3 regions of the Fusicatenibacter faecihominis genome follow, and region 2 is predicted to be linked to each of the others. Evidence: predicted binding sites of a transcription regulator. Region 2 holds the regulator's gene; each other region holds the start of a gene.

Region 1 (3,279 bases), on a different contig from region 2:
AAAATCGAAGGCTTGAAGAAACCCAAGTCAGACATTCACGAGGGTGAAGAAGCCGAAGAAGAGGAATATTAAAAAAGTAAGCCCCGCAGGCAGCTGTCTGCAGGGCTTTTTCTTTTTAAAAGGTTTCCACCGGATAAAAAACGGGCATCCGCTCCTCAAATACCGTATAATAGCGGAAACCACATTCCTTTAAGAGAGCCGGAATTTTCTCAAAATCCCAGGCCAGCTGCTCCGGAGCATGGCCGTCACAGCCGATGGTGAGGATTTCGCCGCCGAGTTCCATGTATCTTTTTAAGATTGCTTCCGTGGGATTGGGATGACCAAGGCCGTATTTATAACCGGCGGTGTTGAGCTCCAGCCCCACATCTTTCCGGATCAGGGTCTTTAAAATCTCATCCAGAACCTCTCGATAGGCCTCATAAGTATAGTGTTGATTTTTATTGGGGCCGTAGCGCACCACATAGTCGATGTGGCCGTAGACGTCCATCTCGTCAAAGACAGCCAGATTTTCGAGGATGCTCTCGAAATATTCGAGATAGGCTTGCGACTCCGTTTTTCCCTCATAAAAAGCAGGAAAGTAGGGGTCCTTCCCGTGGACTACATGGGAGGAGCCGATGACGAAATCAAAGGGCCATTCCGAGAGATATTTCCGGTGCCGTCCAGCCAGGTGAGGCTGTAAGCCCAGCTCGATGCCGAAAAGAAGCTCGATCTGATCCTGGTATTTTTCCTTCATCTGAAGGAATTTCTCGTGATAACTTCTGGTATCCACTTCAAAAACTCCCGGTTCCTCCGGATAGTCCATATCCATGTGTTCCGTGAAGCACATGGTCCGAAGCCCCTTCTTGAGCCCTTCCTGGATCATCTGCTCCATGGGGGCATCAGAATCCCCGGAAAAGGAGGAGTGAATATGAAAATCAACCGCCATAATAAGCCTTCTTTCTTAGTTTTTGGTAATTTCATGATATATAAAAAAAGAGCAAAAGTAAAGCCAAAGTCTAAAAAGAGAATAAAATTTGAAATGGGACTTGAATTTTCCGTATGAATTAGGTAAAATAAGGGCAAGTTGATGTATCTTTAACAATCTGCTGAAAGAGAATTGAAGACGCATTTACATGAAACTATCAAATTACTTTTAGGAGGAATATTATCATGGCAGTAAAAGTAGCGATTAATGGATTCGGACGTATTGGACGTCTTGCATTCAGACAGATGTTTGGTGCTGAAGGCTTCGAGGTTGTAGCAATCAACGACCTTACTTCCCCGAAAATGCTTGCTCACTTACTGAAATACGATTCCACTCAGGGTAAATACGCACTGGCTGACACTGTAAGTGCTGGTGAGGACTCTATCACTGTTGATGGAAAAGAGATTAAAATTTATGCAAAAGCAAACGCAGCAGAGCTTCCGTGGGGAGAGATTGGTGTTGATGTAGTTCTGGAGTGTACCGGATTCTACACCTCCAAAGCAAAAGCACAGGCTCATATCGATGCAGGCGCTAAGAAAGTTGTTATTTCCGCTCCGGCTGGTAACGACCTTCCGACCATCGTTTACAATGTAAACCATGAGACCCTGACCAAAGATGACAACATCATCTCCGCAGCATCCTGCACCACCAACTGCCTGGCTCCGATGGCAAAAGCTCTGAACGACCTGGCAGCTATCAAATCCGGTATCATGTGCACCATTCATGCATACACCGGTGACCAGATGACTCTGGATGGCCCGCAGAGAAAAGGCGATCTGAGAAGATCCCGTGCAGCTGCTATCAACATCGTTCCGAACAGCACCGGCGCTGCAAAAGCAATCGGACTGGTTATCCCGGAACTGAACGGCAAACTGATCGGTTCTGCTCAGCGTGTACCGACCCCGACCGGTTCTACCACCATCCTGACTGCTGTTGTTGAAGGAAATGTAACCAAAGAGCAGATCAACGCTGCTATGAAGGCTGCTTCCAACGAGTCCTTCGGTTACAACGAGGATGAGATCGTATCCAGCGATATCGTTGGTATGAGATTCGGTTCTCTGTTCGATGCAACTCAGACCATGGTTCTTCCGCTGGAGAATGGTACTACTGAGGTTCAGGTAGTTTCTTGGTATGACAATGAGAACTCCTACACCAGCCAGATGTGCAGAACAATCAAATACTTCGGTAAACTGCTGGAGAAATAATTCTGTAAGGTAAGGCTCATAAAGGGTCCGGTCGATTTGGACCGGGCCCTTTTTCGCGAGAAAACAAAGAAATCGCGTTATTTATCTATTTTAAGGAGGGTATTCCCATGCTTAACAAAAAATCTGTTGATGATATCAATGTGAAAGGAAAACGTGTCCTGGTTCGCTGCGACTTTAACGTTCCCCTTCAGGATGGAAAGATCACAGACGAGAACCGTCTGGTAGCTGCTCTGCCGACCATCAAAAAATTGATCGCTGACGGCGGAAAAGTAATCCTTTGCTCCCATCTTGGAAAACCCAAGGGAGAGCCGAAACCCGAGCTGTCTCTGGCTCCGGTAGCTGCACGTCTCACCGAGCTTCTTGGTCAGGAAGTAAAATTCGCTGCTGATCCGGAAGTTGTAGGACCGAACGCAAAAGCTGCTGTAGCTGAGATGAAAGACGGTGATGTCATCCTTCTGGAGAACACCCGTTATCGCGCAGAGGAGACCAAGAACGAGGACAACTTCTCCAAAGAGCTGGCTTCCCTTTGTGATGTATTTGTAAACGATGCATTCGGTACCGCTCACAGAGCACACTGCTCCAACGTTGGCGTTACCAAGTTCGTAGATACCTGCGTTGTAGGTTATCTGATGCAGAAAGAGATCGATTTCCTCGGCAATGCCGTAGAGAATCCGGAGAGACCCTTCGTTGCCATCCTGGGCGGCGCTAAGGTTTCCAGCAAGATCTCTGTTATCGAGCGTCTTCTGGACAAAGTAGATACTCTGATCATCGGCGGTGGTATGTCCTATACCTTCTCCAAAGCTCTGGGCGGCCACATCGGTACTTCCCTCTGCGAGGATGATTACATGGAGTATGCTCTGAACATGCTGAAAAAAGCTGAGGAGAAAGGTGTGAAACTGCTTCTCCCGGTTGATAACCGTATCGGTGACAGCTTCTCCAACGACTGCAACATCCAGGTTGTAAAACGCGGCGAGATCCCCGATGGTTGGGAAGGAATGGACATCGGACCGGAGACCGAGAAGCTCTTCGCAGATGCAGTCAAAGACGCTAAGACCGTTGTTTGGAACGGACCGATGGGCTGCTTCGAGATGCCGAACTTCGCACATGGTA
Region 2 (3,279 bases):
TTCCGCGCCGGGCAAACGCTTTGACAAGGACACGAAGGTGACAGATATGCTTTACGCCTGCTATGCCCTGGCAGCAGAAGGGAAGGATTTCGGCAGGGAGCTCCGTCAGATCGAGCAGCGCTATCAGGAGATCATTGACGGCCTGGAACTGAAACTTTCTCTGGAAAAGGAATTTTCCCTGATCCGTGAGAACTTTGCAGGCAAGGCAGGAAAAGATTATGCCGCATCCAGAGGCGAATATCTGAACGGTATCGTCATGGCGAATTATCTGGGATATGAATTTGTGGATGCTGCAGAAGTGATCGTTTTCTGTGAAGACGGAAGCTTTGATATGGACAAGACCACAGAAGTTCTGGGCGAACGGCTCAAAGATATGAAAAATGCCGTGATTCCGGGTTTCTACGGCGCTCTGCCGGACGGTCATGTCATCACCTTTTCCAGAGGCGGTTCCGATATCACCGGTTCTCTGGTTGCTGCTGCCATCCATGCAGATATCTATGAGAACTGGACCGACGTTTCCGGTTTCCTTGTTACCGATCCCAGGATCGTGGTAAATCCCGAGGTCATCGAGACCATCACCTACCGTGAACTCCGGGAACTGTCCTACATGGGAGCCACTGTACTCCATGAGGAGGCCATCTTTCCTGTACGAAAGGAAGGCATCCCCATCAATATCCGCAACACCAACGCGCCGGAAGACAAGGGTACCCTCATCGTGGAGAGCACCTGCCGGAAGCCGAAATACACGATTACCGGCATCGCTGGAAAGAAGGGGTTTGCTGCCCTCAACATCGAGAAGGATATGATGAACTCCGAGGTGGGCTTTGGCCGGAAAGTGCTGGAAGTTTTCGAGAAAAACGGCATCTCCTTCGAGCATATGCCCTCCGGCATCGACACCATGACGGTCTTTGTCCATCAGAGCGAGTTTGAAGAGAAGGAACAGAAAGTTCTGGCCGGTATTCATCGGGCAGTCAGCCCGGATTCTATCGAGCTGGAGTCGGATCTGGCCCTCATCGCTGTGGTGGGAAGAGGCATGCGTTCCAACCGCGGCACGGCCGGACGTATTTTCTCTGCCCTGTCCCACGCGAACGTTAATGTCAAGATGATCGATCAGGGTTCCAGTGAGCTCAACATCATTATCGGTGTGAAAAACGAAGACTTTGAGCCGGCGATCCAGGCCATCTATAACATCTTTGTCATGACGCGCCTTTAAAAATCAGTGTACTTTGTACCATTCGAAAGATTTGATATTTATTTGACAATCTTAAAGGGATTGGATATAATATGGAAAAAGACCTTTTGGGTCTTTGAGGAACTAGGAAGGATGGTATAAAGTGGAACGAAAAACGATTTCGCGGGCAGTGATCAAACGTCTGCCGCGATACTATCGTTACCTGGGAGATCTTCTGGAAAGCGGAGTCGAGAGGATTTCATCCAACGAGCTGAGTGACAAGATGCAGGTGACAGCATCACAGATCCGGCAGGATCTGAACAATTTCGGCGGCTTCGGCCAGCAGGGCTACGGCTACAACGTACAGCATCTGCATACGGAAATTGGAAAGATTCTGGGATTGGACCGTACCTACAATATGATCATTCTCGGTGCAGGTAACTTGGGACAGGCGCTGGCAAATTATTCTAAATTTGCCCGCTGGGGATTTAAGGTGATTGGAATTTTTGATGTGGACCCGGAACTTGACGGGACCATGGTGCGGGATATTCCGATCCGTATGGTGAGTGAGCTTCCTCGGTATCTGAAAGAAAATGATGTGCAGATCGCAGCTCTGACGCTGCCCAGAAACCAGGCGAAAGCCATGGCGGAGCTGGTGACAGCCAACGGCGTGAAGGCGATCTGGAATTTTGCTCATACGGATCTGAAGCTTCCGGAGGATGTGATCGTGGAGAGTGTTCATCTTTCTGACAGTCTCATGCAGCTTTCCTACAACATGAGCAATTATAAAGACAAGACCCAGAAAAAGAGCAGGACAAAAGAAAAGTAAAGAAAACGACGCGGTAAGACCCTGTTTTAGCGCGTCCTTTTCGTGTCTAAAAAGGGGGTTTTTCATGGAATATCTGGTATCGGCAGAGGAAATGCGCCGGGCGGATCACTGTGTGATCGAGGAGTATGGAGTTCCCTCCTTGGTCCTGATGGAGCGGGCGGCCTTAGCCTCTGTGGAGCTTATGGAGCGGGAAGGTTTTGACCTTTCCCGGGTGCTTGTGGTTTCCGGAAGCGGGAACAACGGCGGCGACGGCTTTGCGATGGCAAGGATTCTTTATCTGAAAGGCATTGAGGCGGAGCTCTGGTTTGTCGGAAATCCGGACCACCTCTCAAAGGAGGCAGCCCTCCAGAAGAAAATCTGCGAAAATTATGGCATGAAATTTGTGCGAAATCTTCCCGCCGGTGAATATACTACTATTGTGGATGCCGTTTTCGGCTCCGGCCTCTCCCGGGAAGTGAAAGGAAGCTACCGGGAGGTCATCGAGAGCATCAACCGCCATCCGGCGAAGGTTTTTGCTGTGGATATCCCTTCGGGGATTTCCTCCGATGACGGTAGCGTCCAGGGAACAGCCGTCCGGGCGGCTGTGACCGGAGCTCTGGCTTTCCGGAAGCTGGGCCATGTGCTTTATCCGGGGACAGAGTATGCCGGGCGGACGTTTCTTCTGGATATCGGCATCACAAAAGAAGGCTTCAAGGGGCAGTTTCCCAGGGTACAGGCTCCGGACCGTGGGATTTTTTCTCTGCTTCCCACAAGGAAAGCCTTCGGAAACAAAGGAACCTTCGGAAAAGCCTGTCTCATGGCGGGCAGCCGGAATATGGCGGGAGCCGCCTATCTTTCCGGAAAAGCGGCAGCCATCACGGGAACTGGCCTGGTCCGGGTCGTGACGGAAGGCTGCAACCGGGAGATTCTGCAGACACTTTTTCCGGAGGCGGTTCTGACCACGGAGGAAATGCTCTCCGAAGAAACGCTGGTAAATGCGCTCTCTTGGGCGGATGCCGCAGGGATTGGTCCCGGCCTTTCTACCGGAGAAGCTGCGGAAAAAGAGCTCGCCTGTGTGCTAACACAGGCCAAAATCCCGCTGGTGCTGGATGCGGATGCCCTGAATATTTTATCAAAGCATCCGGACTGGTTGAAAAAAGGCGATACGCCGAAAATCCTGACGCCCCATATGGGTGAGATGGTGCGGCTCTCCGGTCATTCCATGGAGGAATTGAAGCAGAAGCCTCTGGAACTGGCGGCGGCCTACGCGAAGGAACACGAGGTAATTCTGGTCTTAAAG
Region 3 (3,279 bases), on a different contig from region 2:
AGACACCCATCTCGCAGTCCGGATAGTTGACGGAATGGCGGATGTTTCCGTTTTCGAGGTAATCGATGAGCTCTTCCGCAGCCATTCTCGCGCAGTTGTCCTCGGACTCCTGGGTGGAAGCCCCGAGATGAGGAATCACAATAGCTCCCGGTGTCTTCGCGATGGCCGGTGTGGGGAAGTCCACGACATAGCGTTTTACTTTTCCCTGGTTCAGGGCGTCGATCATGGCTTTCTCATCCACCAGAAGGTCTCTGGCAAAATTCAGGATCACCACGCCGTCCTTCATCTGATTCAGGGCATCGGCGTTGATCATCTCTTTCGTGCTGTCGAGCAGCGGCACATGGATCGTGATATAATCGCATTCCCGGTAGATATCGTTCACATCCTGGATATGATGGATGTCTCTGGAGAGCTTCCAGGCGCCGTCCACGGAAATGTAGGGATCATAGCCGTAGACCTCCATATCCAGATTGACTGCCGCGTTGGCCACGAGAACGCCGATGGCTCCCAGGCCGATGATGCCGAGCTTCTTTCCTTTGAGCTCGCAGCCGGCAAAATGCTTTTTCTCCTTCTCGGCCCGTTTTCCAAGGTCCTCGCTATCCTTTTCACCCTGGACCCAGGCGACACCGCCGATGATATCTCTCGAAGCCAGGAGCAGGCCGGCCAGAACCAGCTCTTTCACGCCGTTGGCATTGGCTCCCGGGGTGTTGAAGACCACGATGCCCTGCTCCGCGCATTTTTCCAGGGGAATGTTATTGACGCCGGCTCCGGCTCTCGCCACGGCCTCCAGCATCGGAGGAAGTTCCATCTCATGCATGGAAGCGCTGCGGATCATGACCGCGTCGGCTTCCCTGATATCTTCTGTTTTCTCAAAATCCGCTCCGAAAAGGCTCGTGCCTTTCTCGGAAATCGCATTCAGGCAGGTATATTTAAACATCACGCATTCTCCTCCTCAAACTTTTTCATAAAGGCAACGAGAGCCTCCACGCCTTCCAGCGGCATGGCGTTGTAGATGCTGGCTCTCATGCCGCCCACGGTTCTGTGGCCTTTCAGGTTCACAAGACCTGCCGCCTCTGCCTCTTTGACGAATTTGGCATCCAGCTCTTTATCGCCGGTGACAAAGGGCACATTCATGAGGGAACGGTCTTTCTTTTCCACGGTGCCATGGAAGAGACGGCTCTCGTCGAGATAATTATAAAGAATCGCCGCTTTTTTCTCATTCTTTTCCTTCATGGCAGCGAGACCGCCGTTCTTTTTCAGCCATTTGAAGACCTTGCCGCACATGTAAATGCAGTAGCAGTTGGGGGTGTTGTAGAGAGAACCCGCATCCGCGTGGGTCTTGTAGGTAAGCATCGTGGGCGTTCCCGGAAGGACATCCTCAGTGATAAGGTCCTCACGGATGATGGCGATGACCATGCCGGCCGGGCCGATGTTCTTCTGGACGCCGCCGTAGATAATGCCGTATTTTGTCACATCCACCGGTTCGGAAAGGAAACAGGAGGACACGTCAGCCACCAGAGTCTTTCCTTTCGTGTTGGGGAGTTCTTTGAATTTTGTTCCGTAAATCGTATTGTTTTCACAGATGTAGACGTAATCCGCATCCGGGCTGATAGGAAGATCGCTGCAGTCCGGGATATAGGAAAAGGTCTTATCCTCGGAAGAGGCGATCTTGTTGGCCTTTCCGTATTTCTGTGCTTCCTGCCATGCCTTCTTCGCCCACTGGCCGGTGACGATATAATCGGCCACGCGGTTCTTCATAAGGTTCATGGGGATCATGGCGAACTGCTGGGACGCTCCGCCCTGCAAGAAAAGCACTTTATAGTTGTCAGGAATCTGCATCAGATCCCTTAAATCCTGTTCTGCGGTCCTGATGATCTGGTCGAAAGCCAAAGATCGGTGACTCATTTCCATCACGGACATTCCGGAACCGTTGTAATCCAGCATTTCCTCCGCAGCTTCTTTTAATACTTCTTCCGGCAGACAAGCCGGTCCAGCTGAAAAATTGTACACTCTCTTCACTACTTGCTTCCTCCTCTTATCTCTTTAATTCACTAAAGTGTAGCGCGTTGTGAAAGAATTGTCAACCCTTTATTTTCCTACCGGTTACACTTGTCTTTATTGCACAGACAGTTTTAATGTAAAAAACTCCTTTCCAGGTTTCCGTTTTCCCCGGAAAGGAGTCGCTCATCGGTCTGTTCTACTCAGATATTTATCAAGAACCAGGGCCAGTTTCCGCACATCCACCGGCTTGGTGACATGCTCGTTCATGCCGGCCCGGAAAGCCTCCTGCACATCCTCCGCAAAGGCATTGGCCGTCATGGCAATGATGGGAAGCTGATCGGTATAGGGGGTATGAAGCTCCCGGATGGCCCGGGTCGCCTGGTAGCCGTTCATCACCGGCATCTGGATATCCATAAAGACCACATCGAAGTAGCCATCGCCGCGTTTTTTCAGAAGCTCCACTGCCTCCTGTCCGTTGACAACGGACTCTGCCTTTATACCAAAGTCCTCCAGGAAGGTTTCGGCGATCTCCCGGTTAAGCTCGTTATCCTCCGCCAGAAGAGCTCGGAAGCCTTCAAAGCTTGCAGCCGGCCGTTTTTTCTCCTGGCCGCTTTCTTCTTTTTTCTCTGGTGCTTCTTCTGCCGAGAACTGTAAGATGACGGTAAAAATGCTTCCTTTTCCAGGTTCGCTCTTCACCTCGATGACGCCGCCCATCATCTCCACCACGGAATGGGTGATGGAAAGGCCGAGTCCCGTTCCCTGGTTCTTCTGGGTCATGCTGTTATCAGCTCTCGTAAAGGGTTCGAAAACCTTTTCAAGAAACTCCTTCGACATACCGATGCCGTTATCCTCCACCTGGAAGCGGTAGCGGCACTCTTCGCCCGTTTTATTCGGAAATTCCATCAGGCGCATGCGGATCCGGCCGCCCTCCGGCGTATATTTCACAGCGTTGGAGACAAGGTTGATAAATACCTGGCGAAGGCGCACAGGATCGCCCTGGACGTACTCGTGGATGAGATCGATCTCCACCCGGAAATCCTGTTTCTTTTTCCGAGCTTCCGTCGCTGTGACCTCCGCCGATTCGTTCATCAGCTTTTTCAGGGAAATCCGCTGGCGGCTCAGTTCCATCCGGCCACTCTCGATTTTGGACATATCAAGGACATCGTTGATGAGGCTTAAGAGAAGCCTGGAGGAGTCGTCGATCTTTCTTAAGCAGTCCTCCACCCGCTCCCGGTTGTCCAGATTTTTCATGGCGATGGCCGTCATTCCGACAATGCC

The links. The regulator Rex, encoded in region 2, represses fermentation and respiration genes when NADH is low (regulators of the CRP and FNR family bind a similar motif). The targets are predictions, from matches to a motif close to ATTGTTAANTANTTAACAAT.
Region 1: gap (type I glyceraldehyde-3-phosphate dehydrogenase) is a predicted target of Rex. The motif match lies at 1,063-1,082, and genes of this name have one in related genera.
Region 3: serC (3-phosphoserine/phosphohydroxythreonine transaminase) is a predicted target of Rex. The motif match lies at 2,066-2,085, and genes of this name have one in related genera.

Annotation. Positions count from the first base shown of each region.
Region 1 covers NZ_JAJEPR010000009.1:5,358-8,636, reverse strand. Annotated here, with positions in the region: gene nifU (Fe-S cluster assembly scaffold protein NifU) at 1-72, shown strand, start outside; gene LKD71_RS07090 (histidinol-phosphatase HisJ family protein) at 116-925, opposite strand; gene LKD71_RS18130 (hypothetical protein) at 908-1,042, shown strand; gene gap (type I glyceraldehyde-3-phosphate dehydrogenase) at 1,150-2,169, shown strand; gene LKD71_RS07080 (phosphoglycerate kinase) at 2,277-3,279, shown strand, end outside.
Region 2 covers NZ_JAJEPR010000004.1:123,118-126,396, forward strand. Annotated here, with positions in the region: gene LKD71_RS03590 (aspartate kinase) at 1-1,213, shown strand, start outside; gene LKD71_RS03595 (redox-sensing transcriptional repressor Rex) at 1,335-2,000, shown strand; gene LKD71_RS03600 (NAD(P)H-hydrate dehydratase) at 2,065-3,279, shown strand, end outside.
Region 3 covers NZ_JAJEPR010000028.1:32,158-35,436, reverse strand. Annotated here, with positions in the region: gene LKD71_RS13520 (phosphoglycerate dehydrogenase) at 1-937, opposite strand, end outside; gene serC (3-phosphoserine/phosphohydroxythreonine transaminase) at 937-2,019, opposite strand; gene LKD71_RS13510 (ATP-binding protein) at 2,185-3,279, opposite strand, start outside.